2 regions of the Streptomyces johnsoniae genome follow, and region 1 is predicted to be linked to the other one. Evidence: riboswitches for the same ligand, from Rfam matches in the RefSeq annotation. Region 1 holds a riboswitch; the other holds the start of a gene.
What was found. Region 1 has a riboswitch for glycine ahead of gcvT (glycine cleavage system aminomethyltransferase GcvT). Riboswitches for the same ligand answer to the same signal wherever they lie in the genome.
Positions count from the first base shown of each region.

Region 1 (14,966 bases):
ATAGCCCCAGTACGCCTTCGAACGAAGGGCCAGCTCGCTCAACGCCCCGGCCTCCTCGGCCCGCGCCGCTCTGATCAACATCGAGTCAGCACTCGACGATGTTCACCGCGAGGCCGCCGCGGGCCGTTTCCTTGTATTTCACGCTCATATCGGCCCCGGTGTCCTTCATTGTCTTGATCGCCTTGTCCAGCGACACGTGGTGCCGGCCATCGCCGCGCAGGGCCATGCGGGCGGCGGTGATCGCCTTGACGGCGCCCATCCCGTTCCGTTCGATGCACGGAATCTGCACGAGGCCGCCCACCGGATCGCAGGTCAGGCCCAGATTGTGCTCGATGCCGATCTCCGCGGCGTTCTCCACCTGCTCGGGGCTGCCGCCCAGGACCTCGGCGAGGCCGCCGGCCGCCATCGAGCAGGCGGAGCCGACCTCTCCCTGGCAGCCGACCTCGGCGCCGGAGATCGACGCGTTCTCCTTGAACAGCATCCCGATCGCCGAGGCGGCCAGCAGGAAGCGGACGATCCCCTCCTCGTCGGCGCCCGGCACGTAGTCGACGTAGTAGCGCAGCACGGCGGGCACGATGCCGGCCGCGCCGTTCGTCGGGGCGGTCACCACGCGCCCGCCCGCCGCGTTCTCCTCGTTGACCGCCATCGCGAACAGCGTGACCCACTCCATCGCGAGCGCCGCCCCGTCGCCCTCGCCGCGCAGGCGGCGCGCGGAGGCCGCGGCGCGGCGGCGGACCTTCAGGCCGCCGGGCAGGATGCCCTCGGTGCGCAGGCCGCGGTCGACGCAGGCGGCCATCACCTCCCAGATGCGCAGCAGCCCGGCGCGGATCTCGGCGTCGGTGCGCCAGGCCCGTTCGTTCTCCAGCATGAGGCCGGACACCGACAGGCCCGTCTCCCGCGTCATCCGCAGCAGTTCGTCGCCGGTGCGGAACGGGTGGCGCAGCGCGGTGTCGTCCAGCCGGATGCGGTCGGCGCCGACCGCGTCATGGTCGACGACGAAGCCGCCGCCCACCGAGTAGTACGTCTTGTCCAGCAGCGGGCGGCCCGCGCCGTCGTCCGCGCGCAGCGTCATGCCGTTCGCGTGGTACGGCAGGGCGCGGCGGCGGTGCAGCACCAGGTCGGTGTCCTGGTCGAACGGGACCGGGTGGACGCCGAGCAGCGGCAGGGAACGCTCGCCGCGTACCCGTTCCGCCTCCTCGTCCGCGCGGTCGGTGTCCACGGTGTCGGGCGTGTGGCCGAGGAGGCCGAGGAGCACCGCCTTCGGCGTGCCGTGGCCGTGCCCGGTGGCGCCGAGCGAGCCGAAGAGCTCGGCGTGCACGGCGGCGGTGTGGGCCAGCAGCCCCTCGTTCTTCAGCCTGCGGACGAACATCCCGGCGGCGCGCATCGGGCCGACGGTGTGCGAGCTGGAGGGGCCGATGCCGATGCTGAACAGGTCGAAGGCGGAGAGGGCCACGGCGTGCTCACTCGCTGGTGAAGGAGGTGTACTCGTCGGCGGACAGCAGGCCCTCCGGCTCGCCCGCCGAGGTGTCCAGGCGCACGCGGAACAGCCAGCCGCCCTCGAACGGCGCGGAGTTGACCAGGGCCGGGTCGTCCACCACGTCCTGGTTGACCTCGGTGACCTCGCCGGACACCGGGGCGTACAGGTCGCTGACGGACTTGGTCGACTCCAGCTCGCCGCAGGGCTCGCCCGCGGTGACGGCGGACCCGGTCTCCGGCAGCTGGACGAACACGACATCGCCGAGCGCGGTGGCCGCGTACTCGGTGATGCCGACCGTGGCGACGCCGTCCTCGGCGGCGGTCAGCCACTCGTGTTCCTTGCTGTAGCGCAGGTGCTGGGGGTTGCTCATGGGGTGGCTCTCCTGGGAGATCGCGGTTGTCTTCAGCTTGTGCGATTACTCGGGACTACTTCTGGCGACGGTAGAACGGCAGCGCCACGACGTCGTGCGGCTCGCGGCTGCCGCGAATGTCCACGCACACGCCCTCGGTGCCCGGCGCGGCGAACTCCGGGTCCACGTACGCCATGGCGATCGGCCGCTCCAGGGTCGGCGACGGCGCGCCGGAGGTGACCTCGCCGACGGGGGCGCCCGCGGCGTTCACCACCGCGTACCCGGCGCGCGGCACGCGCCGGCCGCGGGCCACGAGCCCGACGAGCGCGCGCGGCGGTCCGGCCGCGGCCCGCTCCGCCGCGGCGGCCAGGGCCTCGCGGCCCACGAAGCCGCCCGGCTTGTCGAGCTTCACCACCCGTCCGAGCCCGGCGTCGAACGGGGTGGTGGCGGTGGACAGTTCGTGCCCGTACAGCGGCATGCCGGCCTCAAGCCGCAGCGTGTCGCGGCACGCGAGGCCGCAGGGGACCAGCCCGTCGGGCCGCCCGACCTCGGTGAGCGCCTGCCACAGCGGCTCGGCGTCGGCCGGTGCGCAGAACAGCTCGAAGCCGTCCTCGCCGGTGTATCCGGTGCGGGCGATCAGCGCGTGGCGGCCCGCGACCGTTCCTGGCAGGCCCGCGTAGTACTTCAGGCCCGCCAGGTCGGCGTCGGTCAGGCGCCCGAGGATGCCGGAGGCGGCCGGGCCCTGGACGGCGATCAGCGCGTACGCCGCGCGGTCGTCGCGCACCTCGGCGTCGAACGCCCCTCGGCGTGCGCCCAGCGCGTCCAGCACGGTCTGCGCGTTGGCCGCGTTCGCGACCAGCAGGTACTCCGCGTCGGCGAGCCGGTAGACGATCAGGTCGTCCAGGATGCCGCCCGCGGCATCGCAGATCATGGTGTAACGGGCCCGGCCCACCGCCAGGCCGCTCAGGCGGCCGACGAGCGCGTGGTCGAGCAGCGCGCCCGCCTGCGGCCCGGTCACCGTCAGCTCGCCCATGTGGGAGAGGTCGAACAGGCCCGCGGCGGAGCGCACCGCCTGGTGCTCGGCCCGCTCGCTGCCGTAGCGCAGCGGCATCGACCAGCCCGCGAAGTCGGTGAGGGTGGCGCCGAGAGCGCGGTGCACGGCGTCGAGCGCCGTCGTCCGGGGGGTGACGTCCGTCATGGGCGGTCTCCAGGAGGCGATGGGCAGCGGCAGAAGGGCAGGGGGCGTAAGGCTTCCGGGCCCTCCCCATCTGTCATCGGCACCTGAGAGGTTCGCCGCGGCCCTGGCGGGCGGCGGCTTGCACCGTGGGTGGGGCCGCGCCGACGTGGGCGGCCCGCTTTTCAGATTCGCCTCCCGCGCGCGGTGCGGGGCCTGAGAGATTCAAGGGAGGACTTGCTCCTTCGGCGCCCCGGTGACCGGGGACTCTCCCGCGCGTGGTCGAACGGCCAGGTATGCGGTTGTGTCGTGCTGCGGACACATCATCGCACGGACCGGGGCGGCAGGCCGCCCGCCCCGTCCCCGATCGCCGCCCGTACTAAGGTCTGGGGCGGCGTTCCCGGACCTGATGAGATGGTGGTCGAACGAGATGAGTGTTCCGCGGCAGGGCCCCGGCTACGGGGGCGGCTGGCCGAGCAACGAGCTGGAGGAGACGCTCGCCGGTGCCCTCGGCGCCAACGACGCCGCCCCGCGCCTGCTTGAGACCCTGGCCCGCAGCGCCGTGTGGGTCCCGCTGCCCGAGGGCGGCGGGCCGGAGAGCCGCACCCTCGACCTGCCCACCATCGAGCTGAACGGCGGCGTGTACGTCCCGGTGTTCAGCTCCGCGGAGCAGCTGCACCTCGGCGGCGCCTCGCACCTTCCGTTCAGTGTCGCGCCCGCCTGGCAGTTCGCCCGCGGGCTGCCGCCGCAGGTCGGCATCGCCGTCAACCCGGGCGGCACGGTCGGCGTTCCGGTGCCGCCCGCCGCCGTGGCGGAGCTGTGCCGCTCCACCCCGGGCCGGCGCACGCCCGGTGTGCCCTCCGGCGCGCGGATGCGTCTGTTCCAGCCGGATTGGCAGAGCGAGCCGGTCGACTTCCTGAACGCGGCGGCGGCCGAGCTGGCGCAGGTGTGGCAGGTCAGGACCGCCCGCCGCGGCCTCGCCAGCGCCGAGGGAGCGCCGCCGAGCCTGTTCATCGGCGTGGAGCTGGACGCGCCGGACGAGGAAGGGCGCGCGGCCGCCGGCGATGCGCTGGGGCGCGCGCTCGCCGCGCGACCGGTCGCCTGGCCGGTGCAACTCGTCATGCTGGATGCGGCCGAGGACCCCGTGGTGGACTGGCTGCGGGAATGTGTGCAGCCGTTCTACACGCGTGACGTCTAAGCGCCCTCGGTGAGGGGCATGTGACGGGCGGCTGCCGGGCACAGTGCATCCGAGGGGCGCGAGGAGGTCCGGACCAGGTGAGTGCGGAAGAGGGCGTCGAGGAGCTGCTGCCCCGGATCACCCCCGACCGCCTCGACACCTACGAGAAGCTGCTCGGCGCGCTCGCCACCAGCGAGGTTCTGATGCTGCTGTGGCACGGCCGCCCCGGTGAGCCGGACGCGCAGTACGGCAGCGTGGACGTGGCGGGGCACGGCTACGCGCCGTGCGTCACCTCGGAACGGGAGCTGACCGCGAGCGGCTGGACGCGCGCGCACGAGGTGGTCGCCGGCCGCGACATCGCCGCGGCCCTCTACCCCGAGCACTGGGGCCTGTGGCTCAACCCGCACGCGGAGAGCGGTGGCCTCGGCATCCCGTGGCTGGACCTGCGCCGCATCGCCGGCGGCCTCGACCGGCTGCCCGCCGGCCCGCTGCGTATCAGCGAACCCAGCATCCGCGCGGACGCGTTCTACGCGCAACTCACGCTGCACGCCCGGCGCACGCCGGCGCTGCGCAGCCTGCGCCGTGCGTGGGTGCGCCCCGCGGTCGGCCCCGCCTACCTCGTGATCGGCCTGGACGTGGACGACACCGCGGAACAGACGGCGGAGGCCGTGCGGCAGATGATGAGCCGGGCGATCACCGCGGTGCCCGAGGGCCTGCCGGTCGGCACGGTCGCGATGGCCGACGCGTTCGACCCCGTCGCGATGTGGCTGCGGGCCAACGCCCGCCCGTTCTACGACCGGGACGCACCCGGCGACGGCTCGGGCCCCGCCCCGCCCCGCCGGCACGGCTACGGCTACCCGCGCCCGTACTGAGTCCCTGGGCGGTTTCGGGCGGCCTTTCCGGGTTACCCGTCACGTTCACAGACACAGGAGAGGGGACGCCCGCATGTACGCCATCAAAAGCACGCTGCCGGAGGCCACGCTGAAGACGGTGGGCGAGGCGCTCCAGGGCGCGCTGGTGGATCTGATCGATCTCTCCCTGATCGCCAAGCAGACGCACTGGAACGTTCTCGGCCCCCGGTTCCGCTCGGTGCACCTGCAGCTCGACGACGTCGTGGACACCGCGCGCTCCCACTCCGACACGGTGGCCGAGCGCGCCGCGGCCCTGGGCCTCTCCCCGGACGGCCGCGCCTCGACGGTCGCGGCGGCCACCGGGATCGGCAAGGTCGCCGACGGCTGGCAGCAGGACACCGAGGCCGTCCGCACGATGGTGGACGCGCTGGGCGCGGTCATCGTCCGCATGCGCGAGCGCCTGGACGAGGTCGGCCCGGTCGACTCCGTCACCGAGGACGTACTGATCCAGCTCACGAAGGAGCTGGAGAAGCACCACTGGATGTTCCAGGCCGAGAACGAGTCCTGAGACCGCCACCGTCTCGGCGTGGTGACCTGGGAAAACAGCAGTCACGACATGTGACACGGCGTTCCGTCACTCCCCGAAATGTGACGGAAGAAAACCGGAATCCGCCGCCCGACCGGAAGGAAACCGGAACGCAGCGAGGCCCCGGCCACCCTGAAAAGGGCGGTCGGGGCCTTTGTGTGGGCACCGCGGAAGGGCGGGCAACCGTGGGCCCCGCCCCCGCCGGCTCTCCCGGCGCCACCTCAGTTCACCTCGGCTGGCTCATCCGTATCGCCGGTGCCCTCGGCGTCGACCTGGCCGACCTCGTACAGGAGCCCCGGCCGCCGCGGTGACGGCCGGGGCGTTGCGCTGTCCGTCAGGTCAGGAGCTGCCGCCCTGGCAGCACACACAGGGAACAGTCACCGGGCCGTTCCCGGTGGCCATGACGATCAGTGTCCCGGGGCAGGTACGCGCCCATCGGGGCTTCCGGCTTCGCCGACGGAGTACTTTCTGCCAGTGCAGCTCGAAAACGGCCGCGGCATTCACGCCTTGCCGGTGCTGTTCCTCGGGATCGGTGGGATCGGTCATGGCCGCACTGTACGGTCGCGGCCCGCGCCTGGGAGAGGAAACGGCGGGTGCACCGCTCGTGTGGGTGGCATCAGTTCGGTGACGCGTCGCAGTCCTGGGCCTCGCACGGCGCGTCATCGCACGTGGGCGGCCGGTGCTGGCACTGCGCGGCCACGTCGACTGTGCGGTCCCCGGGAGGTCGCCACAACTCCTCGTCGACCTCGAACCCAGCCGCGCGGATCGCGTCCATGGCCCGGTCCCGCCAGGCCGTGTCGAACCGTCCGGAGTCCGGGGCCTGGGGCACGTGGTGCACGAACCGGCCCGCACGGTCGCACAGCCGCTGGTAGATGCGGGTGTGCAGGATCAGGGCATGCCAGCCCTCATCCACCGTGCGCGACGGGGAGATGGTGTGCTCGGTGACGGCGGCAGCGCCGACGAACGCCGCGCCCTGGGAGACGATGCGCTGGGCCAGCGGCTCGCGCATGCCGGGGTTGTTGCCCCGCACGGTCGCCGTGACGGCCGCGAACTCGCGGTCCGTTAGTAAGTCGCGCCCGGTGCGGGGCGCTACGGTGGTAGTGCTCATTCCGGTGTTCCCTTCTTGGTTGCTGGGGTGTTGCGGGCCCGCCTCCGGCGCTCGGCTGTCCAGGCGAGAGCGCCGGGGCGGGAGTCAACTGATCCAGGTGTGACGGCAGTCCCTGCACTGGCAGGGCACGCGCCCGTCTGTGGAAAATAGGCGGCGCACGTTCAGGCTGCCGCCCTCGGGGCAGGCGCCCATGCGCTTCTCCTCGTCGGTCGGTGCTGGTTGCCCGCCCCGTGGGCCCCGTGCGCGGGGCGGGCGTTCCCCTCGCGCACGGTTGGTTCGGGGCTGCCCGGCTCTGCGACCGGGCGGCCCCGCTGCGCGCGAGGGGAGAATGGGCCCCGCCGCCATGGTGTCGGGCTGCCGCGGGGGCGGGTGTCGGGGGCAGCGCAGTTTCAGGGGGTGTCCACCCGCGGAAGGGTGCGGCGGCGGGCGGCCCACAGGACGGTGGCTTTGGTCATGGTGAACGTCTCGCCGGTGGTGAACTCCAGCCGTTTGGTGCCGCGGTGCATCGTGGTGAGGTCGCGGACGGTGAAGTCCTGTCCGCCGATCGCCAGTCGGTCGCCGCGGCGCACGGTCTGCGCGGTGACTTCCACGGAGATCATGACCTGGCCGGCCCGCGCCAGGGGCCTGCCGGTCATCGGGCCGGCCTGCGCGGCTCGGCTGCGGGGGTCATGATGAGGTCCTCTCGGTCGGCGTCGGTCAGCGACGGCGCGGGCGACTCGGGCGGCGGGTCGGCGGGGGTGACGCAGGCGCGGGCGGTGTAGATCAGGGCATCGCAGAGCGGGCAGTACGCGCCGTCCGCGCGGCGGTCGAGGACGCCGGGGTGGTGACAGACAGAGGCGGTCACGGCGCTCACTCCCGCGAGACAAGGAGGACGGCGAGCAGGGCGGCCAAACCGAGCGGGTCCGCCGCGATCATCAGTTCGCCCGCGCGGGCGCCGAGCCAGCCACGGGCGCGGGCCTGGCGGGCAGCTGAGCGCCGGTGGCGCGCGCGGCGCGACAGCGCGTTCACCGAACCTGCTCCAGTGCGTCGTGCAGGTCGCCGGGGTCGGTCAGGCACGTGACGGTCGGGGGAATCAGCCACCGCAGGGACTCCCCGCCCGACCACGGCCCGCCGATGCTCTCGGCAGGCGGGACCAGCGCGGCCAGCCCCGCCCCGAGGACCCATATACCGCCGGCCCGCGCCCACCCGTCGGACGAGCCGACGGGCACCAACCACGTCATCGTGCGCAGCGCCTGATCCTCGATTACCGGCCCGGACCGCTCACGCAGGTGGCTGACCGTTCGCGTTCCCGTGAGCGAAGTGACGCGGACTGCGTCCCACCACCGGCCGGACGGCAACACCGCCGCCTCCTCAACGGGCAGCCACTCGGGCAGTACCTCGGATGTCGCCATGGCCCTGCCTCAGCTCGGGGTACGGACGTGAGTGGCCAGGGAACTCGCCGAGTCGGCGAGCAGTTGCATGTGAACGAGCATCGACATCGGACCCCCGGACGGCTGCTTCTCCAGCAGGTGCGCGGCGGTTTCCAGGGCTGCCTCCAGCCGGCGCCGCGTGGAGGTGTGCGGCGGCATCCGCTTGGCCATCCCCGAGCACTCTCGTACCAGCACGCCGAGGTGGCCACGTAGCTGCTCGGTCACCTCGGCGACCTTCGCGGCCTGCCACTTCGCGGAGTAGAGCGACCGCGCGCGGCTCACCGACTCCCGCAGCGCATCGTGGTCGATGCTCGCGTCCTTGCCCGTCGAGTTCACGACGCCTCCGTCCAGCCGTCATTGCCTGTGGTAACCAGACAACTACGTGGCGGGTGGCTGAAGATGCACAGATGATGCACAACCCGTTGAGGGAATAGCCCAGATGCCGGACGCGCCCCCAGCGAGGTGGGGAACACTTTGGACATGCACGCTGCCACAGCACCTACTGCCGTGGGCGAGAACATCGCCGTCCAGCGCAAGGCGAGGGAACTCTCGCAACAGGCGCTGGCCAACCGGGCAAAGATTTCCAAGTCACTACTCGCGAAAATCGAAATCGGTGACCGGGCCTGCCGCCCAGCCGTCGCCGCATCCATCGCCGGCGCGCTGGGTGTCCCCCTCACCGTCCTTTACGGCCAGCCCTACGCGGAATCCCCCGACCCCCACCTCATCGACGCCCTGCGCTCATCCGTCCGCCGGCACCGGCATCCAGCCGTCACGGATCTGCGTGCCGACCAGCTGCCCGCTGACATCGACGCCGCCTCCCGCATGCGCGCGTCGACCAACTACGCGCGCCTTCTCCCGATACTGCCCGCACTGATCGCCCGGGCTGTCGCACACGCACACGACACACAGGAACCAACGGCCTGGGAGCTGCTGGTTGATGCCTACAGCTGCGCGTTCACCATCGCCCACCGACTCGGGTATCCCGACCTCGCCGACCTCGTGGCCGCCCGGCAGGAGTGGGCAGCCAACCAGAGCTGGACGCCCGTGGCTCAGATGGCCGCCGCCTGGACCGAGGCCGGCTGCTACCAGTCCGCGGGCGACTACCTCGAAGGGCTCGCCGTCACCGACCGGGCGCTGACCTCCATGAGTGCCATCGCCACCGACAGCGTCGCCGGCGTCGTAGCCGCCGGATCGCTGCACCTCCGCGCCGTCACCCTGGCGTCCCGTGCCCGGGACGGCGCCACCACCAAATTCCACCTGGAGAAGGCCAAGCGACTGGCCGGGTACATCCCCGACGCCGACCTGTACCGGAACAACTTGACGTTCGGGCCGGGCAACGTCGTGCTCCATGAACTCGCCACTCACATTGAACTGGAGCGCCCCCGCCGCGCGGTCGCGATGGTGGACGAACTCACCGACGTCCCCCTCCCAGGACTTGCGCCGACCCGTGTCGGGCACCTGCACATCGACGCGGCACGCGCGCACTTGGCGGCCGGCGACCGTGACGAGGCGCTCCAGTCCTTGCTCCGCGCGCGGGACGCGGCGCCGCAGATGGCACGGATTCACCCGATGGCCCGGGAGGTGCTGCGGGTCCTGGTGTCGCTGCACCGGCGGTCGAAGCCGGAACTCGCGATACTCGCCAAGTGGGCAGGACTCCACGAGGCGTGACACGGCGGCCTGGCGCACGCTACCCGCACTCCCGTCCAGGAAACCGCCATGCCCGAGGAGACGAGGCTCCGGGCTCAGCGCGCGGCACACGCGGCAGCGTGGCGCTCCGGGCGGCGTCGGGCAGTCGGCCGGAGCCGTACCGGAACGCCGCGCGCGGCTTCGCGTCGGTCGGTCCTGCGGGTCCTGCCGGGGCCGTCTCCGGGCTGGGTGTTCCGCACCCGCGTGCGCCGTCGAGGGTGCGCGGGCGCGCGCCGGGGTGCACTCTTGGCGCATGGCCACACGCATCGTCGTCTATCCGCTGACCGAGGGCGGCGGGCGGCGGGTGCGCGCGAACGGCGAAATCCTCGGCCGCGCCAGGTCGCTCGGCGAGCTGCTCGAATTCCTGCGGCGGGCCGGGCTCGACCCGGACGATGTCGACCTGCGCGACCCCGGCCTCTTCGAATGGCGCGGCGGCGGGCCCGATATCTGGGAGTAGGCCCGCGCCGAGCGGCTCTCAGGGGCGCACCGCGGGGCGGGCCATCCGGCTGCCGAGCAGTACCATGCGCAGCGCCCGTTCCGCCGCGTCGGCCAGGAACTCTCCGCCGCGCGCCAGCGCCTCCGGCAGGCCGACAGGTGCGGGCAGGATGCCGCTCCAGGCGTCGACGCCGATCAGCCTGACCTCGTGCGCGCCTTCGCCGAGGGTGCCCGCGAGGGCGAGGACCGGAATGCCGAGCGCCTTCGCGCGCCGGGCCACCTCGCCCGGGATCTTCCCGCGGGAGGACTGCCGGTCCAGCGCGCCCTCCGCGGTGACCACCAGGTCCGCGCGCGCCAGCCGTGCGTCCAGGTCGACGTGGTCCAGCAGAACGTCGAAGCGCGGCAGCAGCCGCGCGCCCACGGCGGCCAGACCGGCGCCCAGGCCCCCGGACGCGCCGGTGCCCGCGCCCGTGCGTAGGTCGATGCCCGCGGGCGCCAGGTCGCGGGCCAGTACGCCGGCCCAGTGGTCGAGCGCCGTGGACAGCTCCTCCACCAGCGCGGGCCCCGCGCCCTTCTGCGGCCCGAAGACGCGGGCGACGCCGCGCGGGCCGCACAGCACGTTGAACGGGTTGCACGCGACCAGTACCTCGGCCTCGGCGAGCCGCGGGTCGAGCCGCCGCGCGTCGATGCGGTGCAGCCGCCGCAACGCGGCTCCGCCGGGCGGCAGGTCCCGTCCGTCCGCGTCCAGTAGTCGCGCGCCCAGCGCCTGGAGGGCGCCCGCGCCGCCGTCGGACGTGCCAGAGTCGCCGCAGCCCACCAGGATGCGCCGCACCCCGGTGTCGAGCGCCGCGGCGATCAGCTCGCCGACGCCGTACGTCGTGGTCGCGCCCGGATCGCGCTGCCCCGGCGGGACCAGCGAAAGACCGGCGACCGCGGCCATCTCCACCACGGCGGTGCCGTTCAGCAGCGCGAAGTGCGTCGGCACCGGCGAACCCACGGGTCCGGTCGCGGTGCGGTGGACCAGCCGGCCGCCGGCCGTGGCGGCGAGCGCCTCGGCCGTGCCCTCGCCGCCGTCCACCAGGGGGAGCAGGTCGATGTGCGAGCCGGGTGCGGCCCGCAGCAGGCCCTCGGCGATGGCATCGGCGGCGGCGGAGGCGGACAGCGACTCCTTGAGGCCGCTGGGCGCCACGGCAAATCGGTACGGGGGGATCACGGGCACTCCTCAGGGGGTGACGCCGAACAGCGGCCACACGGCCAGGGCGAACAGCAGAACGAGGGCGGCGGTGAGCGGGGCGAGCACCGCGGACAGCCGCAGCAGGTCACCGGGGGTGTACGTCGGTGTGCCGGGCACATCGGAGAACAGGGCGACCGGTTTGGCGGAGGCCGGCAGGGTGTGGCAGAAGCCCGCCGCCGCCGTCGAGGCCAGCGCGGCGGCGACCGGGTCGACCCCCGCGGCCATCGCCGCGGCCACCACCAGCGGCACCAGCACGCTGGAGCGGGCGGAGCGGGACTGGAGCACCAGATGCGCCGCGGTGCTCACCGCGACGACGACGGCGAGGAACGCCCACGCGGGGACCGCGTCCCCCGGCAGGCCCGATATCAGCCACGTCGCGGCCCCCGACTCGGCCAGCGCCACCCCCATCGCCATGGTGGCCGCCATGAACAGCAGCAGCGACCACGGCACCGTGGCCAGCGCGTCCTTGAGCCGTATCGTGCCGAGCGCGGGCGCCGTCGCGACGACGGCGCCGATCAGCGCGACCACGGCGGGCGACGCCCCGTGCAGCGGCTCGCTGCACCACAGCGCGACGACGGTGGTCAGCAGCGCGGCGCAGCGGGTCTCGGCCGGCGAGAGCCGCCCGGTCACCGGCCGTTCGCTGTGCTCCTCGATCGCCTCGGCGGTGACCCGCACCGGCCCGCGCCGGTCCGCCCGCCGCGTCGTCGTCAGCAGCACCACCTCGGCGGCGAGGTGGGAGGACACCACGGCCAGCGGCAGCCCGAGCAGCAGCCACTCGTGGAAACCGACGCGTTCCCCCGTGGTCTCCCACAGCACCGAGACGGTGATGAGGTGGGCGCCCGCGCCGATCAGCGTGGCCACCGCGGACAGCAGGATCACGGTCGGGAAGAGCAGGGCCAGCGCGACGACAAGGCGCTTGCGGTCGGCCAGCGCGCGGGCCAGGGCGAGGAAGACGGGCAGGGCCAGCGCGGCGCGGCCCGAGGTCGCGGGCACCGCGAAGGCCGAGACGACCAGGGCCGCCGTCGTCAGGTGCACCAGCTGCCGCACCGTGCGCGCGCCGCCCACGAGGAAGGCGGCGGCGCGCCCGGCGAGGCCGGTGGCCGCCACGGCGGCGGCCAGGACGAACGCGCAGATCAGCAGCCATATCGTCGCGTCGCCCAGGGTGCCGAAGAGGGCGTCCGCGCTGGTGACCCCGGTCACCGTCAGGGCCAGACCGGCGCCGAGCGCGACGTAGGTGTCGTCGATCGACGAGGCGATCCAGGCGCAGGTCGCGAGCGCGAAGACGGCGAGCGTGATGCGCGCGTCGCCGGTCAGCTCCGGGAAGTTCCGCGGAACGAGCAGCAGCCCGCAGAAGCTCAGCGTCGCGCACAGCGCCGCGGCCTGACGGAAGGTGAGTGTCACCCGACCAGTCTCCGAACGTCGGGTGAGCGGCCGATGAACCCTTCATGAGGGGAACTTCATCGGCCGGGCGGCGCCCTCCCGCGCCTCACTGCGGCAGCCGGTACCCCATGCCGCGCACCGTCTCGACGCGCCCGGCGCCGAGCTTCTTGCGCAGCGCGCGCACGTACACGTCCACGATGTTCGAGCCCGGGTCGAAGTCGTAACCCCATACGTGGGACAGGATCTGCTCGCGCGAGAGCACCTGTCCTGGGTGCCGCAGAAAAAGTTCGAGCAGCACGAACTCGCGCGCCGTCAGGTCCACCATCGCGCCCTCAGCGCGCGCCCGGCGCGTTCGCAGGTCGAGGCTCAGGTCGCCGCTGCGCAGCACCGTCACCTCGGGCGCCCTGGCCGCGGTGCGCAGCCGCAGCCGCACCCGGGCCAGCAGCTCCTCGAAGCGGAACGGCTTGGTCATCCAGTCGTCCGCGCCGCCTTCGAGGCCGGCCACGGTGTCGCGCACCGAGTCGCGCGCCGTCAGCACGATCACCGGCACGGTGACGCGGGACTCCCGCATCTCGCGCAGCACCGTGAACCCGTCACGGCCCGGCAGCCCGATATCGAGCAGGACCAGGTCGTAGCCGCCGGTGCTCACGTAGTCGAGCGCGGCGTCGCCGTCCGCGGCGACGGTGGTGGTGAAGCCGTTGGCCCGCAGGCCCTTCTCGACGAAGGAGGCGATGCGCTCCTCGTCCTCGGCGATGAGAATGCGGTTCATGGGGTCTCCAGTACGAGTACGAAGGTGGCGCCCCCGCCGGGAGTGGGGCGCAGGTCCACACGGCCGTGATGGCCCTCGGCTATCGCCTTGACGATGGAAAGGCCGAGCCCGGCCCCGCTGCCGCCGCCGGTCCTGCCGCCGCGCCTGGCGTCGCCGCGCCGGAAGCGTTCGAAGATCATGTCGGCGTCCTCGGCCGGGACGCCGGGCCCCGAGTCGGCCACGTACAGCTCCACGTGCCGCTCGGTCAGCCGGGAGCCGATGTGCACGGCCTGCCCGGGGCCGGTGTGCTCGACGGCGTTCTGCGCGAGCTGCACCATGGCCTGTGTGATGCGCTGCGCGTCCAGCTGCGCCTCGCACTCGGCCACTTCCGGCAGCTCCCAGCGCCGGTCGCCCAGGGCCCTGGCCTTCACGAACACGTCGGCGGTCAGCTCGGCCAGCTGAACGGGCGCGGGCTGCACGAAGTCCGGTCGTTCCGCCTTGGCGAGCAGCAGCAGGTCCTCGACGATGCGGCTCATCCGGTCCAGCTCGTCGGTGACAAGACGCACCGTCTCGCGCCGCTCCGCGACGCTCTCCGGGCCTTCGCCCTCGCTCATCAGCTCCAGGTGGCCGCGCACGATGGTGATGGGCGTGCGCAGCTCGTGCCCGGCGTCGTCCACGAAGCGCCGCTGGGCGGCGAAGGCGCGTTCCAGCCGGTCGAGCATCGCGTTGAACGTTTCCGCGAGTGCCGAGATGTCGTCGCGGCCGCGGATCGGGATGCGCCGCGTGAGGTCCTGCTCGGTGAGCTGTGCCGCGGTGGCCCGCACCAGGCGGACCGGCGCGAGGATGCTGCCCGCCACCGCCCAGCCCACGGCGCAGGTCATCAGCAGCGCGACGCCCGAGATCACCAGCAGGATGTTGACCACATTCTGCGCGGAGGACTGCGCGCGGTCGGAGTGGAAGGCGACGATGAACATGGCGGGCGGCTCGTCACCGGTGGGCGTGATGGGGACCTTCGCCCAGCTGACCTCGCCGCTGTCCCGCTTCAGCGTGCCGGTCCGGGCGGTGTCCTCGGCGATCAGCGCCAGCGAGGCGGGGTCCTGGAAGAGCGGCAGGCGGGAGGGTATGTCCCGTGGCTGCCTGATCACCGTGGGCCGCGGCGACTCCACGATGTAGCCGAGCAGCTCCTCGGCCGGGTCCGGGTACTGACGTTCCAGGTAGAGGTTGAGCAGGCGGCGCGCGTCGGTGAACGGCTGCCCGGTGCCCGGGTCGCGCCCGCGCGACACGAAGTTGCGGAACTCGGAGGACTCCTGGGTCAATATCTGGCTGGTGCGCTCCTCGACGTCGCGCAGCAG
Region 1 covers NZ_JAVREV010000001.1:237,315-252,280, reverse strand. Annotated here, with positions in the region: gene RM779_RS01150 (GNAT family N-acetyltransferase) at 1-81, opposite strand, end outside; gene RM779_RS01145 (L-serine ammonia-lyase) at 86-1,453, opposite strand; gene gcvH (glycine cleavage system protein GcvH) at 1,461-1,847, opposite strand; gene gcvT (glycine cleavage system aminomethyltransferase GcvT) at 1,903-3,024, opposite strand; glycine riboswitch at 3,196-3,285, opposite strand; gene RM779_RS01130 (enhanced serine sensitivity protein SseB) at 3,431-4,198, shown strand; gene RM779_RS01125 (enhanced serine sensitivity protein SseB C-terminal domain-containing protein) at 4,276-5,049, shown strand; gene RM779_RS01120 (Dps family protein) at 5,123-5,596, shown strand; gene RM779_RS01115 (hypothetical protein) at 5,800-5,925, shown strand; gene RM779_RS01110 (hypothetical protein) at 5,954-6,160, opposite strand; gene RM779_RS01105 (glycine-rich domain-containing protein) at 6,231-6,722, opposite strand; gene RM779_RS01100 (hypothetical protein) at 7,112-7,357, opposite strand; gene RM779_RS01095 (hypothetical protein) at 7,354-7,566, opposite strand; gene RM779_RS01090 (hypothetical protein) at 7,572-7,730, opposite strand; gene RM779_RS01085 (hypothetical protein) at 7,727-8,113, opposite strand; gene RM779_RS01080 (DUF6415 family natural product biosynthesis protein) at 8,123-8,467, opposite strand; gene RM779_RS01075 (helix-turn-helix domain-containing protein) at 8,612-9,799, shown strand; gene RM779_RS01070 (hypothetical protein) at 10,071-10,274, shown strand; gene RM779_RS01065 (glycerate kinase family protein) at 10,293-11,441, opposite strand; gene RM779_RS01060 (SLC13 family permease) at 11,475-12,887, opposite strand; gene RM779_RS01055 (response regulator transcription factor) at 12,973-13,635, opposite strand; gene RM779_RS01050 (sensor histidine kinase) at 13,632-14,966, opposite strand, start outside.

Region 2 (14,966 bases), on a different contig from region 1:
GGCAGGATGCCCGCCGAGCCCCACGGCGCCGCCGAGACCGGACCCGTGCCGCCGCCCACGGGTCCCGCGGCGGGCTGGAGCGGGTGGCCGGGCAGGTGGGGCGCGAGGTGGGAACGCACCGCGACCGGGCCGACGCCAGGACCGCCGCCGCCGTGCGGGATGCAGAACGTCTTGTGCAGGTTGAGGTGCGAGACGTCCGCACCGAACCGGCCCGGCCTGGCCAGGCCGACCAGCGCGTTGAGATTGGCACCGTCCACGTACACCTGCCCGCCCGCGTCGTGCACGGCCGCGCAGATATCCGCGATGTCCTCCTCGAACACCCCGTGCGTGGACGGGTAGGTGACCATCAGCACGGCCAGCTCGTCCGCGTGTGCGGCGATCTTGGCCCGCAGGTCATCGGCGTCCACATCGCCGTTCTCGCCGGTCGCGACCACGACGACCCGCATCCCGGCCATGACGGCGCTCGCGGCGTTGGTGCCGTGCGCGGAGGACGGTATGAGGCAGACGGTCCGGCCGGGCTGCCCGGCCGCCCGGTGGTAGGCGCGCACGGCGAGCAGGCCCGCCAGCTCGCCCTGGGAGCCGGCGTTCGGCTGGAGCGAGACGCTGTCGTAGCCCGTGACCTCGGCCAGCCGCTCCTCCAGCTCCCGGATCAGCGCGACGTAGCCCTCGGCCTGTTCGAGGGGCGCGAACGGGTGCAGCGCGGCGAACTCCGGCCAGGTGACCGGCTCCATCTCCACCGTCGCGTTCAGCTTCATGGTGCACGAGCCCAGCGGGATCATGCCCCGGTCCAGCGCGTAGTCGCGGTCGGCGAGCCGCCGCAGATAACGCAGCATCGCGGTCTCCGAACGGTACCGGTGGAAGACCGGATGCGCGAGGTAGTCGTCGCCTCGCAGCAGCTGCTCGGGCAGCGCGTCCGGCGTGCGCGCGTCCAGCGCGTCGATGCCGAACGCGTCACCCGCCACCCCGAACGCCGCCCAGACCGCGGCGAGCTGGCCGCGTCCCGTGGTCTCGTCGCACGAGACGCCGACGTGGTCGGCATCGGTCAGGCGCAGGTTCACCCCGGCCTCGCGGGCCGCCGCCACCACCTCCGCCGCCCGGCCTGGCACCTGGGCCGTGACGGTGTCGAAGAAGGAGTCGTGCACGACCGCCACGCCGCCATCGCGCAGCCCGGCCGCGAGCAGCGCGGCATACCTGTGGGTGCGGCGGGCGATGGCGGCGAGCCCGTCCGGCCCGTGGTACACCGCGTACATGCCGGCCATCACGGCCAGGAGCACCTGTGCGGTGCAGATGTTGCTCGTCGCCTTCTCGCGGCGGATGTGCTGCTCCCGCGTCTGGAGCGCGAGGCGGTGAGCCGGTGCCCCGGCCGCGTCCCGGGAGACGCCGACCAGACGCCCGGGCAGGCTGCGGGCATAGGTGTTCCGCACGGACATGAAGCCCGCGTGCGGGCCGCCGAAGCCCATCGGGACGCCGAACCGCTGGCTGGAGCCGACCGCGATGTCGGCGCCCAGCTCCCCCGGCGAGGTGAGGAGCGTCAGGGCGAGCAGGTCGGCGGCCACCGTGACGACCGCGCCGAGGCCGTGCGCCTCCTCGATCAGGCCGCGGAAGTCGCGCACGGCGCCGGAGGCCCCGGGGTACTGCACGAGAACGCCGAAGACCCCGCGCTCCGCGGCCTCGGCCGGAATGCCGTCACCGAGGTCCGCGACCAGCACGTCCACCCCCGTCGGCTCGGCGCGGGTGCGCACCACCGCGATGGTCTGCGGCAGGCAGTCGGCGTCGACGAGGAAGACCCCGCCCTTGACCTTGCCGACCCGGCGGGACAGTGCCATCGCCTCGGCGGCGGCGGTCGCCTCGTCGAGCAGGGACGCACCGGCCGTGGGCAGCCCGGTGAGGTCGGCGACGACGGTCTGGAAGTTGAGCAGGGCCTCCAGCCTGCCCTGCGAGATCTCCGGCTGGTACGGCGTGTACGCGGTGTACCAGGCCGGGTTCTCCATGACGTTCCGCAGGATGACGGGCGGGGTGAACGTGCCGTGGTAGCCGAGGCCGATCATGGAGTGCAGCACCGTGTTCCTGGCGGCGAGAGCGCGCAGCTCGGCCAGCACGCCCGCCTCGTCGCGCGCCTCGGGCAGCCGCAGCGCCTCGGTGGTGCGGATCGTCTCGGGCACCGCGGCGGCGGTCAGCTCGTCCAGGGAGCCGAAGCCGACGTGGGCCAGCATCTTGGCCTGGTCCTGCGCGTCGGGCCCGATGTGCCGGGCAGCGAAGGGAGTGCCCTGCTCAAGGGCGGACAACGGGGTGCGGCGAGCGGTCATCGGGAGGCTCCTCCTGGTCGCGGCGACCTGCGGGGGTGCCAGGCGCCGGCGCCTGGCTGCCTCCCCCTCTGTCATGTCGACCTGAGAGCTTCACCGCGTCACACACGTGACCGGCTTGCACCGTCGGTGAGGGAACCCGGGGAGCGTCGCTCCCCCGTCACCCTGCTTTCCAGAGTGGTCATCCCCGCGCGGTACAGGGGCCTGAGAGATTCCGGGGAGGAGTTGCTCCTTCGGCGCCCGGGGCCTGGTCGGCACCGGGACTCTCCCGCACGAGGTTGTCAACCGTCTTTGAGGGTACCAGCGGGGGTGGTTCCGGTGGCCCGGGTGCCACTCGACTGGCCAGTCCGCGGATTGTGCCTTTTCGTAGGTCGTGGAGACCTTCCGGGACCAGTGGTGATCAGTTGGAGGAATCGTGCAGACCGACATCGACCCGCGCAGTCTGATCGGCCTCAAGGCGTTCGACCGCGACGGCACCAAGATCGGCACTGTGGATGAGGTGTATCTCGACGACGCCACCGGGGCACCCGAATGGGCGGCCGTGCGCACCGGCCTTTTCAGCCGCGACGCGTTCGTTCCGCTGGAACCGAGCGAGCTGGTGGACGACACGCTGTGCGTCCCCTTCCCCCGCTCCCTGATCAGGGACGCCCCCGACTTCGGCGTGGGCCGCCACCTCTCCCCCCAGCAGGAGCTCCAGCTGTACCACCACTACGGCCTCGACGTCCCCCGGCTCGGCCCGGACGACACGCTGTCCGCCTGACTCCCGCCGCCCGGCGGGGCCGCCCGCTCGACCAGGGGCAGCGGCTCGCCGCCGGTCAGCTCCGGGTCATCCACCAGGAACGTGCGCACTCGGCCCGGCGGCGAATCGGGGCGCTCGAAACGGATCGTGACGCGGCCGACGCCGCTCCCCTGGACCCAGCCGGGACCGAACCGCTCGTGCGTCACATCGAGCCCGGGCAGCCAGTCGGTGGTCCGCGGGACCGGCCGCGGCGCGGGCGCACCGCCGGGCGAGGGCTCGGCGGCCGGCTGCTCCGGCGCGCGCGATGACTGGAGCGCCTGGGCGAACAGATCCTCCTGGGTGAAGTCGGCAAGACCGCTGACGCCCACACCGAGCAGCCGGACGCCCTCCGTGGTGTCCACGCCCTCCAGCAGCCGCCGGGCCGCCTCCTGGACCACCTCGGGGTCGTCCGTGGGGCCGCGCAGCGTCTCGGAACGGGTGAGCGTGGTGAAGTCGTAGCGCCTGACCTTCAGCACCACCGTCCGCCCCGAGCGGCCGGCCGCCCGCAGGCGCCGCGTGCAGCGGTCCGCCAGCCCGGCCACCTCGAACCGGATGCGGGCCCGGTCGGTGACGTCGACGTCGAAGGTGTCCTCCACGGAGACGGACTTGGTGTCCCGGTCCGCGACCACGGGCCGCTCGTCGACCCCGCGGGCCATGAGGTACAGCGAGGCGCCGTGCGCCTTGCCGAGCAGCCGCAGCAGCTCGGCCTCGCCCGCCTGCACCGTCTCGCCCACGGTCGTGATGCCCGCCCTGCGCAGCACCTCCGCGGTGGCCGGGCCGACGCCGGGCAGCGTGCGCACGGGCATGGGCGCGAGCAGCTCGCGCTCCGTGCCGGGGCGGATCAGCACAAGACCGTCCGGCTTGGCCTGCTCGGAGGCGATCTTGGCCAGCATCTTGGAGCCTGCCAGGCCCACAGAACCGGTCACGCCGGTGGCCTCGCGAATCGCGGCGCGCAGCCGCTCGCCGGTGCGCCGCGCCTCCTCCGCGGACGCGGCCGTGCCGCCCGCCGCCAGATCGACGAACGCCTCGTCCAGACTCAGCGGCTCGACCAGCGGTGACAGCTCGGCCAGCAGGCCCATCACCGTCTCGCTGATCGCCCGGTAGATCTGGAAGCGCGGCACCAGGAACGCGGCATGCGGGCACAGGCGGCGCGCCTGCGCCATGGGCATCGCCGAGTGCACGCCGAACCGCCTGGCCTCGTAGGAGGCGGTGGCGACCACGCCGCGCGGCCCGAGGCCGCCGACGATCACGGGCTTGCCGCGCAGGCTCGGCTTGGCCGCCTGCTCCACCGAGGCGTAGAAGGCGTCCATGTCGAGGTGCAGAACCGTAGGCTGGCCTCTCACACAACGATGGTGCCCCACGGGTCTGACAAGCCGGGGGGAACGTCTGCCCGGGCCCGGCTTCGGATCAGCCCGTGCGGTGCCTGCGGCGCGCCAGCTCGTCGCCCGGGTGGGCGACGGGCACGGGCTCGCCCGTGTCGAGCCGCTCGGCGCTCAGCTGGGCCAGCGCGCCCTCCACATCGCTCCACACCGCGCCGACGGCGATGCCGAAAACGCCCCGGCCGCCGCGCAGCAGCTCGGCCAGCTCCTCGGGGGAGGCACAGCGGTACACGGTGGCGCCGTCGCTCATCAGGGTCATGTCCGACAGCTCCGCAAGATCCGCGGAGCACAGCGCCTGAACGGCCGTGCGGATGCTCTGGAGGGAAACCCCGGCGTCCAGCAGCCGTTTGACGATCTTGAGGACCAGCACGTCCCGGAAACTGTAGAGACGCTGGGTGCCGGAGCCGTGGGCCGGGCGCACGCTGGGCTGCACGAGCCCGGTGCGGGCCCAGTAGTCGAGCTGCCGGTAGGTGATGCCCGCGGCCGCACAGGCGCTCGGGCCCCGGTAGCCGAGCCGGTCCGGCGCTTCGCGGTCCTGCCCGGCCGCGGAGGGTCTCAGCCCCGGTGGAGGCGGCGCGCCGGGGAGGGAGGATGTCCCGCCCACCGCTCTGCTGTCGCCGTTACCTGTCACGCCGGCCTCCGTTCCGCATGCCCCGACCGTGCCTTCGTCGCTCACCGGCTGTCACGATGAGCACGCACACAGCGCTCCTCCCAAGACATGCCCCATTGACGCTAGGCATCCACACTCAGCGCGTCAACGATCGCCACGCGCCGCTACTGGCTGCTCGTGCCGAAGTCCTCGGGGGAGATCTGGTCGAGGAACTCGCGGAACCTCTCGACCTCGTCCTCCTGCTCGTCGGGAATGATGATCCCGGCGTCGTCGAGTACGGCATCGCTGCCGTAGATCGGCGTACCGACGCGCAGCGCGAGGGCTATCGCGTCGGAAGGACGGGCGCTGACCTCTACCCCACTGGCGAACACGAGCTCGGCATAGAAGACCCCGTCGCGCAGGTCGGTGATGCGTACCGCGCTGAGCTCCTGCCCCACCGCCTCCAGCACGTTCTTGAAGAGATCGTGCGTCAGGGGCCGGGCAGGAGTCATCCCCTGCTGGGCGAACGCGATGGCGGTCGCCTCCCCCGGGCCGATCCAGATCGGGAGATAGCGGTCGCCTCCGACTTCACGGAGTAGCACGATGGGCTGGTTGTTGGGCATTTCCACCCGCACGCCCACGACGTCGAGCTGATTCACACAGCAACCCTAGGCGGTGCTCGGTGCATTTGGATAGTCGAGCACCGCCGTGCGGCGCGCGAGCGGCCACGCTCGCAGGTCAGAACGCCTGCCTGCTGGCGAAGAAAACCAGCCGGTACTTCCCGATCTGTACCTCGTCGCCGTTGTTGAGCACCGCCGAATCCAGGGGCTCCCGGTTGACGTAGGTGCCGTTGAGACTGCCGACGTCACTCACCGTGAAGCTGGCGTCGGGCTGGCGTCGGAACTCCACGTGACGGCGCGAGACCGTCACGTCGTCGAGGAAGATGTCGCTCTGCGGATGCCGGCCCGCGGTCGTCAGGTCCCCGTCGAGCAGGAACCTGCTCCCCGAATTCGGCCCGCGGCGCACGATGAGCAGGGCCGAACCAGGCGGCAGCGCCTCGACCGCCGCCTGGGCCTCGGGCGAGAGCGCCGGCGCCGGGTGCTGCCCGGTGACCTCGGCCTCGTACGCCTCAAGGCCCGAGATCGAAATGGTGGAGGTCGTCTCGGACGAGCCTTCGAGCCCCGGGCGCAGCCCATTGCCGCAGTTGGAACAGAACCTGCTGGTCGCGGCGGACCTGTGGCCGCAGCGGGAGCAGGTGACCGTCTCCCGTCCCGACCCCTGGGAGCCTATGCCGCCGGGGCCGGCGACCTCGTCCCGGAACAACGGGCGCCCCGGCTCTCCGCCGGGCGCCGTCGCTGGGTCGCCTTGTTGGCGGGCGCGGCTCCGTGCGGCGCTGTGCACGCCGCTCCGACGCCTGCCGAACAATCTAGCGAAAAAGCTCACCAGCGATCCCCTCGCGCCTAGCCCGGCCCTCGTCGGACGGGACCGGTCCATTGTCTCTCACCGGCCGTACAGGACGTCGTGACAACGTCCCCGGCCCCCGTTCAGTTTCCCTCACCGAGTGCCACGGAAGTGTGGCAGCCCCCGTGACGTCGGCTCCGTCACGGTGACGACTGAGCGTAGTCAGGCTGCTCCGCCGATCGCAAGGCGTCCACGACGACCTTCTCCTGGCGCTCCACCGACACCTCCGCCTGCTCGTTCTCCAGGGACTGCACCACGCCCCCGGGGATGTTCAGCGCCGGCTCCAGGTCCTGCGGCCGCCCGATGGCGGCGATCAGGAACGGTGCGCGCACCGGCTCGCCATCGACGAACACCCCGCCGTTCTCGTCCACGAAAGAGGTGCCCGCCGCGATCCGCACCTCGTTGATCTGGATGGCCTCGGCGCCCGCCGCGCGCAGCTCCTGCACCGCGTCGAGCAGCATATCCGCCTCGACGGCCCCGAGTGGATCGTCGATGCGCAGCGTGATGCCGGGGCCCTCGGCGGCGACGGTACCGGCGAGCACGCCGAGCTGCCGTTCGCGCTCCTCCGTCTGCCGCCTGGCCTCCTCGGCCTGGTCGGAGCTGGTCTCCAGCTCGGTGCGCTGCTCCTCCAAGCCGTTCTTCTCCTCCTCCAGCCGCGCGGTGCGGTCCTCCAGATCGCTGAGAATCCGCACCAGGTCCTCCTGCCGGGCGCCGCGCAGCGCCGTCTCCTCGCTGCCGGTGGCCCGCACCTGGATGGCGAGGCCGAGCCCGAGTACGAACAGCAGCACGGCGGCGAGCAGCTGGCTGCGCGTCGCGCGCGGCGGCCACAGCCCGGCGCGCAGGGCGCCGCGGCCGGTGGGGCGGTCCCGGCCCGGCTCGGGGGCGGGCGGCGGCGCGCTCTCCTCCTCGGTCACCGGCTCACGCCCCGAAGACGTGCCGGCGGATCGCGGCGGCGTTGGAGAAGATGCGGATGCCGAGGACCACGACGACGCCGGTGGACAGCTGCGCCCCGACGCCGAGCTTGTCGCCGAGGAAGACGATCAGGGCGGCGACCGTGACGTTCGACAGGAAGGACACGACGAACACCTTGTCGTCGAACAGGCCGTCGAGCATGGCGCGCAGCCCGCCGAAGACCGCGTCGAGGGCGGCGACGACGGCGATGGGCAGGTACGGTTCCAGACCGGCCGGAACGACCGGACGTGTCAGAATCCCGACCACGACCCCCAGCACGAGTCCCAGGACGGCGATCACGGCGCGCCCCCTTCTTCCGGTTGATCTTCCGGCTGTGTTTCCGGTGCGGCGGCGGGTCCGGCGGTGTGCGTGGTGAGGCCGGGCGCGGCGGGCAGTTCCAGCCTGTCGTGGACGGTGGTACCGGCCCTGATGCCGTAGTCCTCGCGCAGCACGTCCAGATAGCGGCCCTCCGCGGTGGCCCGGAAGGCCGCCGCCAGCTCGTCCCCCGGGCCGATCGCGAGCAGCGTGTACGGCGGGGCGAGGGGCCTGTTGTCGACGAGAACGGCGTCGCCCGCCGCCCGGATGGCGGACAGGGCGGTCAGGCGCCTGCCGTTGACCGATATCGCCTCGGCGCCCGCCTGCCACAGTCCGTTGACCACACGCTGGAGATCCCGGTCGCGCACCCGGCCGGTGTCGGCGAAGCCGGCGTCGCGCGGGCCGCCGGCGCCGGGGGCGGCGCCCTCCGCGTCGTTCACGACCAGCTCGATCCCCGGCCCCGTGACGGCGGTGGCGCCGGCCAGGAGCGCGGTCAGCTCGCCCGCCGCAGAGCGCGCGTCGCCGATGGCGTCGCGCTGCCGCTCGTCGACGTCCGCGCGCAGCGCGTCGACCTCCTCCTGGAGATCGTCCAGCTCGGCGGTGCGCGCCTCGACGCGGTCGAGCAGCTCCTCCCGGCCCCTGGCAAGGGTGGGCTCCGCCTCGCGCGCCTGCGCGGCGCCCAGGGTGACCACCACGGCGGCCAGCGCGAGGCCGCCGGCCAGCCAGAGCCTGGCGCGCAGCGTGCGCGGCAGCTCTGACCGGCCGGCGGACCGCCGCCCGGCCGCCGCGTATCCCTCGTCGAGGGTGTTGCTCATCACGGTGGTCAGCAGCGACATGGAGGCGTCGGGGCGCGCCGGGACACGTCGCCCGGGCTCCTGCTGTGGCATGGCGCACATCGTCGCACGCGCCACTCAGGAGACCGAATCGGGCCCGCTGCGGGCCCGTTCGTCCTCAGCGGTCGGCGCTGTCCACGACCGTCGACCAGGTGTCCAGCAGCTCCTGCGCGGCGGCGTCGTCCGGCCCCTCGGCCCACAGGTGGGTGACGGCCTCGGCGGGGTCGGGCAGCACGAGAATCCACCTGCCGTCCGGCTCGACGACGCGCACGCCATCGGTGGTGTCGATGGAGCGTTCCCCCGCCGCCTCGACGACCCGGCGCATCACCAGTCCCTTGATGGCCCAGGGGGTGGCGACGTCCCGCCGGAGCACGTGGGCCCGCGGGATGCGGGCGTCGATCTGGCTGAGCGAGAGCTGGGTGCGGGCGACCAGGGCGATGAGCCGGGTGAACGCCGCCGTGGCGTCGAAGACGGACGAGAACTCGGGGACGATGAAGCCCCCCTGTCCGTCCCCGCCGAAGACCGAGCCCTCCTTGTGGGCGACTCGGGTCAGGTCGTCGGGCGAGGTGGTGGTCCACTCGACCTGGGTGCCGTGGTAGGCGGCGACCTGCTCGGCGATGCGGGTGGTGGTCACCGGCAGTGCCACCCGCCCGCTGCGGCGCTCGGCCGCGATGAGGTCCAGCATGACCAGCAGCGCGCGCTGGTCCTCGATGATGCGGCCGCGCTCGTCGACCAGGGCGAGACGCTCGCCGACGGGGTCGAAGCGGACGCCGAAGGCGGCGCGGGCCGAGGAGACGATCTCGCCGAGGCGCACGAGTCCGGCGCGCCTGACGTCGGCGGTCTCGGTCGGCCTGGCCTCGTCCAGGCCGGGGTTGATGGTGAGGGCGTCCACGCCGATGCGGCCGAGCAGGCTGGGCAGGACCAGGCCGGCGCTGCCGTTGGCGGCGTCGACGACGATCTTGAGCCCGGACTCGGCCACGCCGGTGGTGTCCACGGCGCGCAGCACGGAGCCCGTGTACGCGTCGAAGACGCTGGCGGGGAACCGCAGGTCGCCGATCTCGCCCGGGAAGGCCCTGCGGTACTCCTGGCGGGCGTAGACGCGGTCCAGCTTGCGCTGGCCCGCCTGGGAGAGGTCCGCGCCGCGCTCGTCGAAGAACATGATGTCGACGGAGTCGGGCACGCCCGGGGTGGTGCGGATCATGACGCCGCCCGCACTGCCGCGCGCGGTCTGCTGTCTGGCGACGGGCAGCGGCACGTTCTCCAGGTCCCGCACGTCGATCGCGCTGGCCTGGAGGGCGGAGATCACCGCACGCTTCAGGGCGCGGGCACCGCGGGAGTGGTCGCGGGCGGTGGTGACGGTGGAACCCTTCTTCAGGGTGGTGGCGTAGGCGCTGGCGAGCCGGACGGCCAGCTCCGGGGTGATCTCGACGTTGAGAATGCCGGAGACGCCGCGGGCGCCGAACAGATTGGCCTGGCCGCGCGCCTCCCAGATGACCGAGGTGTTGACGAAGGCCCCGGCCTCCACGGTCTTGAACGGGTAGACCCGGACGTTGCCCTGGACGATGGACTCCTCGCCGACGAGGCACTCGTCGCCGATGACGGCGCCGTCCTCGATGCGGGCGGCCCGCATCACGTCGGTGTTCTTGCCGACGACGCAGCCCCGGAGATTGGTCTGCGGGCCGATGTACACATTGTCGTGGACGACCGCCCGGTGCAGGAACGCGTCGGCCTTGACGACCACGTTGGACCCGATGACGGTGTGCTCGCGGATTTCGGCGCCCGCCTCGATCTTCGCGTAGTCGCCGACGTAGAGGGGGCCCCTGAGCTTCGCGTCGGGGTGCACCTCCGCGCCCTCGGCGATCCACACGCCCGGCGAGATCTCGAATCCGTCGATCTCGACGTCGACTTTCCCTTCGAGCACGTCGGCCTGCGCCTTCACGTAGCTCTCGTGGGTGCCCACGTCCTCCCAATAGCCCTCGGCGACATAGCCGTAGACCGGCTTCCCCTCCTTCATGAGGCGGGGGAACACATCGCCCGACCAGTCGACCGGGACGTCCGGCTCGACGTAGTCGAAGACCTCGGGCTCCATGACGTAGATGCCGGTGTTGACGGTGTCGGAGAACACCTGTCCCCAGGTGGGCTTCTCCAGGAAACGGTCGACGCGTCCGTCCTCGTTGACGATGGTGATGCCGAACTCCAGTGGGTTCGGCACGCGCGTCAGGCAGACGGTGACGAGGGCACCGCGCTCCCTGTGGTAGCGGATGAGATCGGTCAGGTCGAAGTCGGTGAGCGCGTCCCCCGAAATCACCAGAAAAGAATCGTTCTTGAGTGCGTCCTCGGCGTTCTTCACACTTCCGGCCGTACCCAGGGGCTTCTCTTCATGGGCGTAGGTGAGATCCATCCCGAGTTCCTCACCGTCGCCGAAGTAGTTTTTCACGAGGGAGGCGAGGAATTGCACGGTGACCACGGTCTCCGTGAGTCCGTGCCGCTTCAGCAGCCGGAGCACGTGCTCCATGATCGGGCGGTTGGCCACGGGCAGCAGAGGCTTGGGCATGCTCGCGGTCATCGGGCGAAGCCGGGTGCCTTCGCCGCCAGCCATTACTACGGCCTTCATATCGGAAGTGTCCTCCTTGGGGAGTCGACAGTCACTCCGACTGCGCCCGTCTGGAGGGGCCCGGGCCCGGGGTGGCTCCCCGGAATACTGCGGCACATGCGGGCGCCAGGCCCCTGCGACGCTGCCAGGGCGAGCTCAGTCGGCCGTGGCATCCGCCTTGAGGAGACGGCGGACCTGGACCACGTAGAGCATCCCTGCCCACCAGTAGAGCGCTGTACCCCAGCCGGCGAACGCCCATCCGAAAATAGCAGCGAGGGTAGCGAGCCAGCCACCACCGTCGCTGAGCAGCAGCAACGGGAAGGCGTACATGAGATTGAGGGTCGCCGCCTTGCCGAGAAAGTTCACCTGTGGGGGTGCATATCCGTGCCGGTCGAGTCGCCACACCACCACCAGCAGCATCAACTCCCGGGCGAGCAGGAGCCCGGTGAGCCACAGCGGCAGGATGTCGCGCCAGGTGAGACCCACGAGTGTGGAGAGGATGTAGAGGCGGTCGGCCGCCGGGTCGAGCACGCGGCCGAGTGCGCTCACCTGGTTCCACCGGCGGGCGAGCTTGCCGTCCAAATAGTCGCTGACGCCGCTGAAGGCCAGCACGGCCAGCGCCCACACGTCCAGGTCGGGCCCGTCGAAGACCGGTGAGAGGACGAGCCACAGGAACACCGGAACGCCCAGCAGCCGGGCCATGCTCAGGATGTTGGGGATGGTGAGGACGCGGTCCGTCTGAATATCCGTTTCCTGGATCTCCACCCGGACGCCCTCCTGTTGACCTGTCGAAACGATTCCTGCCCGCGCTGTGCGCTCCGACCTTACCGGCCGGGCCGAACGCAGCCGCGAGGTGGGCCGTATGAGGCGGACGGTCCCGAGGGAGCACGCTTTCAGGTGGTTTGCCGTCCGGGTGGGCGGTCCCCGGCAAGGACCCGGGCCGGGGACCGCCCACCCCGGTCACGGCGCCGCGCAGCCGCCCGGCGGCAGCTCGTCCGCCGCCCGGTAGGCGACCCCCGGCTCCGGTGGGACCGGCTCGCCGGTCCGCACGTCCGTGCAGTAGGCCGCGAACACCTCGCCCTCGCTCAGGGCCCGCAGCCGGCCGCGGTGCAGGCTCCACCCGCGCACCTCCTCGCCCGCGCCCCCGGCGGCGCGCAACGAGCGCAGCACCAGGCCGCCCGGCTCGCCGGTGGCCAGGCCGACGGCGAGCAGGGTGCACAGCACCAGCGCGTCCGGCTCGCCCAGGTCGAGCGAGCCGTCGGCGGCGCGCTCCGCGTGCAGGGCCGCGGTCAGCGGCCCCGTCGGGGCGATCAGGCTGCACACCAGGTGGTGAACGCCGGGGCCGGCCCGCTCCATCACCGCCGCGAGCTGCCCCGCGGCCCGCTGGAACGCGCAACGGGAGTGCGGCGCCCCGCAGTCGGGGCAGGCCCCGGCCGCCGCCAGCAGATCCGTGCCCAGCTCCCAGGTCTCCCACCGCAGATGGGCGACCAGCAGCGCGGGCACCAGCCGGGCGATCGGCTGCCCCTCGTAGGGCACGGTCGCCCCCCGGGCCGCGACCTCCGCCGTATAGCGCGCGCGGCTGGCCGCGCTGTCCTGCGGCAGCCGCTCCCGCTCGCAGAAGTCGGCGAATCCGACCGGGTCGAACAGCGCGACACTGGTGTGCCCGTGCCGGCCCGCCAACGAGCGCAGCAGCAGCTCGGTCTGCCGCAGATAGCTGGTGTGGTCGGTGAAACGGAACGTCGCGTAGCGGCGCATCAGGGCGAACCCGCCCGCGTCCGCGACGACCGCAACCATCCCCGCCGACTCCCGCCAGGATGCCGCGCCCCGTCCGGCGCGCCGCCTGGTGTGTGCCATGACTCCCCCTCAACGGATCGGAAGCTCTTGGTCACTCACCGTAGTCGCCGTCACTGACAGTGGCCCTCTCGCGGGCCATGCGCTCGAAGAAGCGGAGCAGCTCCGGGTCGTCCACCGAGCCCGGATTGGCCGCCCGCTCCAGCGGCACGCCCTGGAGCAGGCGTTTGACGGGCACTTCGAGCCGCTTGCCGGTGAGGGTGTGCGGAACGCCGGGGATCTCCACGATGTCGTCCGGGAGATGGCGGGGCGACAGGGCCTCGCGGATCGTGCGGCGCACCCGTTCGCGCAGCGCGTCGTCGAGCACGGCTCCCTCGGCGAGCCGGACGAACAGCGGCATCCAGTAACCGCCGTCCGGCTCCTCGACGCCGATGACCAGCGACTCCCGGATCTCCGGGAGCCGTTCGACGGCCTCGTAGATGTCGGCGGAGCCCATCCGCACGCCCTGCCGATTGAGCGTCGAGTCCGAACGGCCGTGGATGACGACGGTGCCGCGCGAGGTCAGCGTGGTCCAGTCACCGTGCCGCCACACGCCGGGGAACATCGCGAAGTAGCTCTCGTGGTAGCGGACCCCCTCCGGATCGTTCCAGAAGCCGACCGGCATCGACGGCATCGGCGTGGTGACGACCAGCTCGCCGACCTCGTCCACCAGCGGCTGCCCCTCGGGCGAGAAGGCGCGCAGATCCGTGCCCAGGCAGGGGGCCTGGAGCTCCCCCGTCCACACCGGCAGCGTGGGCACGGCGCCCGCGAAACAGCTGCACACGTCGGTGCCGCCGCTGACCGAGGCGATCCACAGCCCGGCCCCGGCCTCCTCGTGCAGCCAGCGGAAGCCGTCGGGCGGCAGCGGGGAACCGGTGGTGGCCACGCCCCTGGTGGCGGACAGGTCGAAGTCGCGCCCCGGGTGGACGTCCGCCTTGGCGCAGGCCATCACGTACGCGGCGGAGGTGCCGAAGAGGGTGGCGCGGGTGCGTTCGGCGACCCGCCACTGCGCGGCGGTGTCCGGGTGTCCCGGGCTGCCGTCGTACAGCACCGCGGTGGTGCCGGTCAGCAGCGAGGACACCAGGAAGTTCCACATCATCCAGCCCGTGGAGGTGTACCAGAACAGCCGGTCGCCCGCGCCGAGATCGCAGTGCAGCCCCAATTGCTTGAGGTGCTCCAGCAGGATGCCGCCCTGGGACTGCACGATCGCCTTGGGCAGCCCGGTGGTGCCCGAGGAGTACAGCACCCACAGCGGATGGTCGAACGGGACCCGCGTGAAGTCGGGTTCGGCACCGTGGTCGGTCAGCTCCGCCCACTCAAGGGCCCCCTCCGGGGCCGGCGTGCCGAGCAGCGGTACGTGCACCACGGCCCGCAGCGTGGGCAGGCCGCGCCGCAGCTCCGCGACGGTGCCGGTGCGGTCGTGCACGCGACCCCCGTAGCGGTAGCCGTCGACGGCGAACAGCACCACCGGCTCGACCTGCTGGAAACGGTCAAGGACGCTGCGGGCGCCGAAGTCCGGGGCGCAGGAGGTCCACACGGCGCCGACGGCGGCACTGGCGAGCAGGGCGACGACGGCCTCGGGAATGTTGGGCAGATAGCCGCTGACGCGGTCGCCCGGGCGCACCCCCCGCTCCCGCAGCGCCGCGGCGAGCGCCCCGACACGGGCGCGCAGCTGCGCCCAGGTGACGGGCTCGGGCCGGTGGTCCTCGTCGACCCGGAGCAGCGCGGCCTCCGCCGCCCGCGGCGAGCCGGGCTCGCCGGCCCGCAGGGCGTGTTCCGCATAGTTGAGGGTGGCCCCGGGGAACCACCGGGCCCCCGGCATCGCGGCATCGGCGAGCACCGTGTCGTACGGGGTGGCGAAGCGGACGTCGAACCACTCGGCGACGGCCCGCCAGAACGGTCCGAGCCGCGTGACGGACCAGCGGTGCAGGGCG
Region 2 covers NZ_JAVREV010000004.1:68,317-83,282, forward strand. Annotated here, with positions in the region: gene gcvP (aminomethyl-transferring glycine dehydrogenase) at 1-2,306, opposite strand, end outside; glycine riboswitch at 2,368-2,484, opposite strand; glycine riboswitch at 2,486-2,584, opposite strand; gene RM779_RS08490 (PRC-barrel domain-containing protein) at 2,719-3,063, shown strand; gene RM779_RS08495 (DNA polymerase IV) at 3,012-4,424, opposite strand; gene RM779_RS08500 (MerR family transcriptional regulator) at 4,489-5,091, opposite strand; gene RM779_RS08505 (bifunctional nuclease family protein) at 5,235-5,708, opposite strand; gene RM779_RS08510 (FHA domain-containing protein) at 5,788-6,492, opposite strand; gene RM779_RS08515 (DUF881 domain-containing protein) at 6,651-7,424, opposite strand; gene RM779_RS08520 (small basic family protein) at 7,429-7,761, opposite strand; gene RM779_RS08525 (DUF881 domain-containing protein) at 7,758-8,663, opposite strand; gene RM779_RS08530 (mannose-1-phosphate guanyltransferase) at 8,728-11,223, opposite strand; gene RM779_RS08535 (CDP-alcohol phosphatidyltransferase family protein) at 11,359-11,967, opposite strand; gene RM779_RS08540 (hypothetical protein) at 12,163-13,056, opposite strand; gene RM779_RS08545 (acetoacetate--CoA ligase) at 13,088-14,966, opposite strand, start outside.
Region 2: it holds a riboswitch for glycine, as region 1 does, so the genes downstream of both, gcvP (aminomethyl-transferring glycine dehydrogenase) here and gcvT (glycine cleavage system aminomethyltransferase GcvT) in region 1, are expected to answer to the same signal.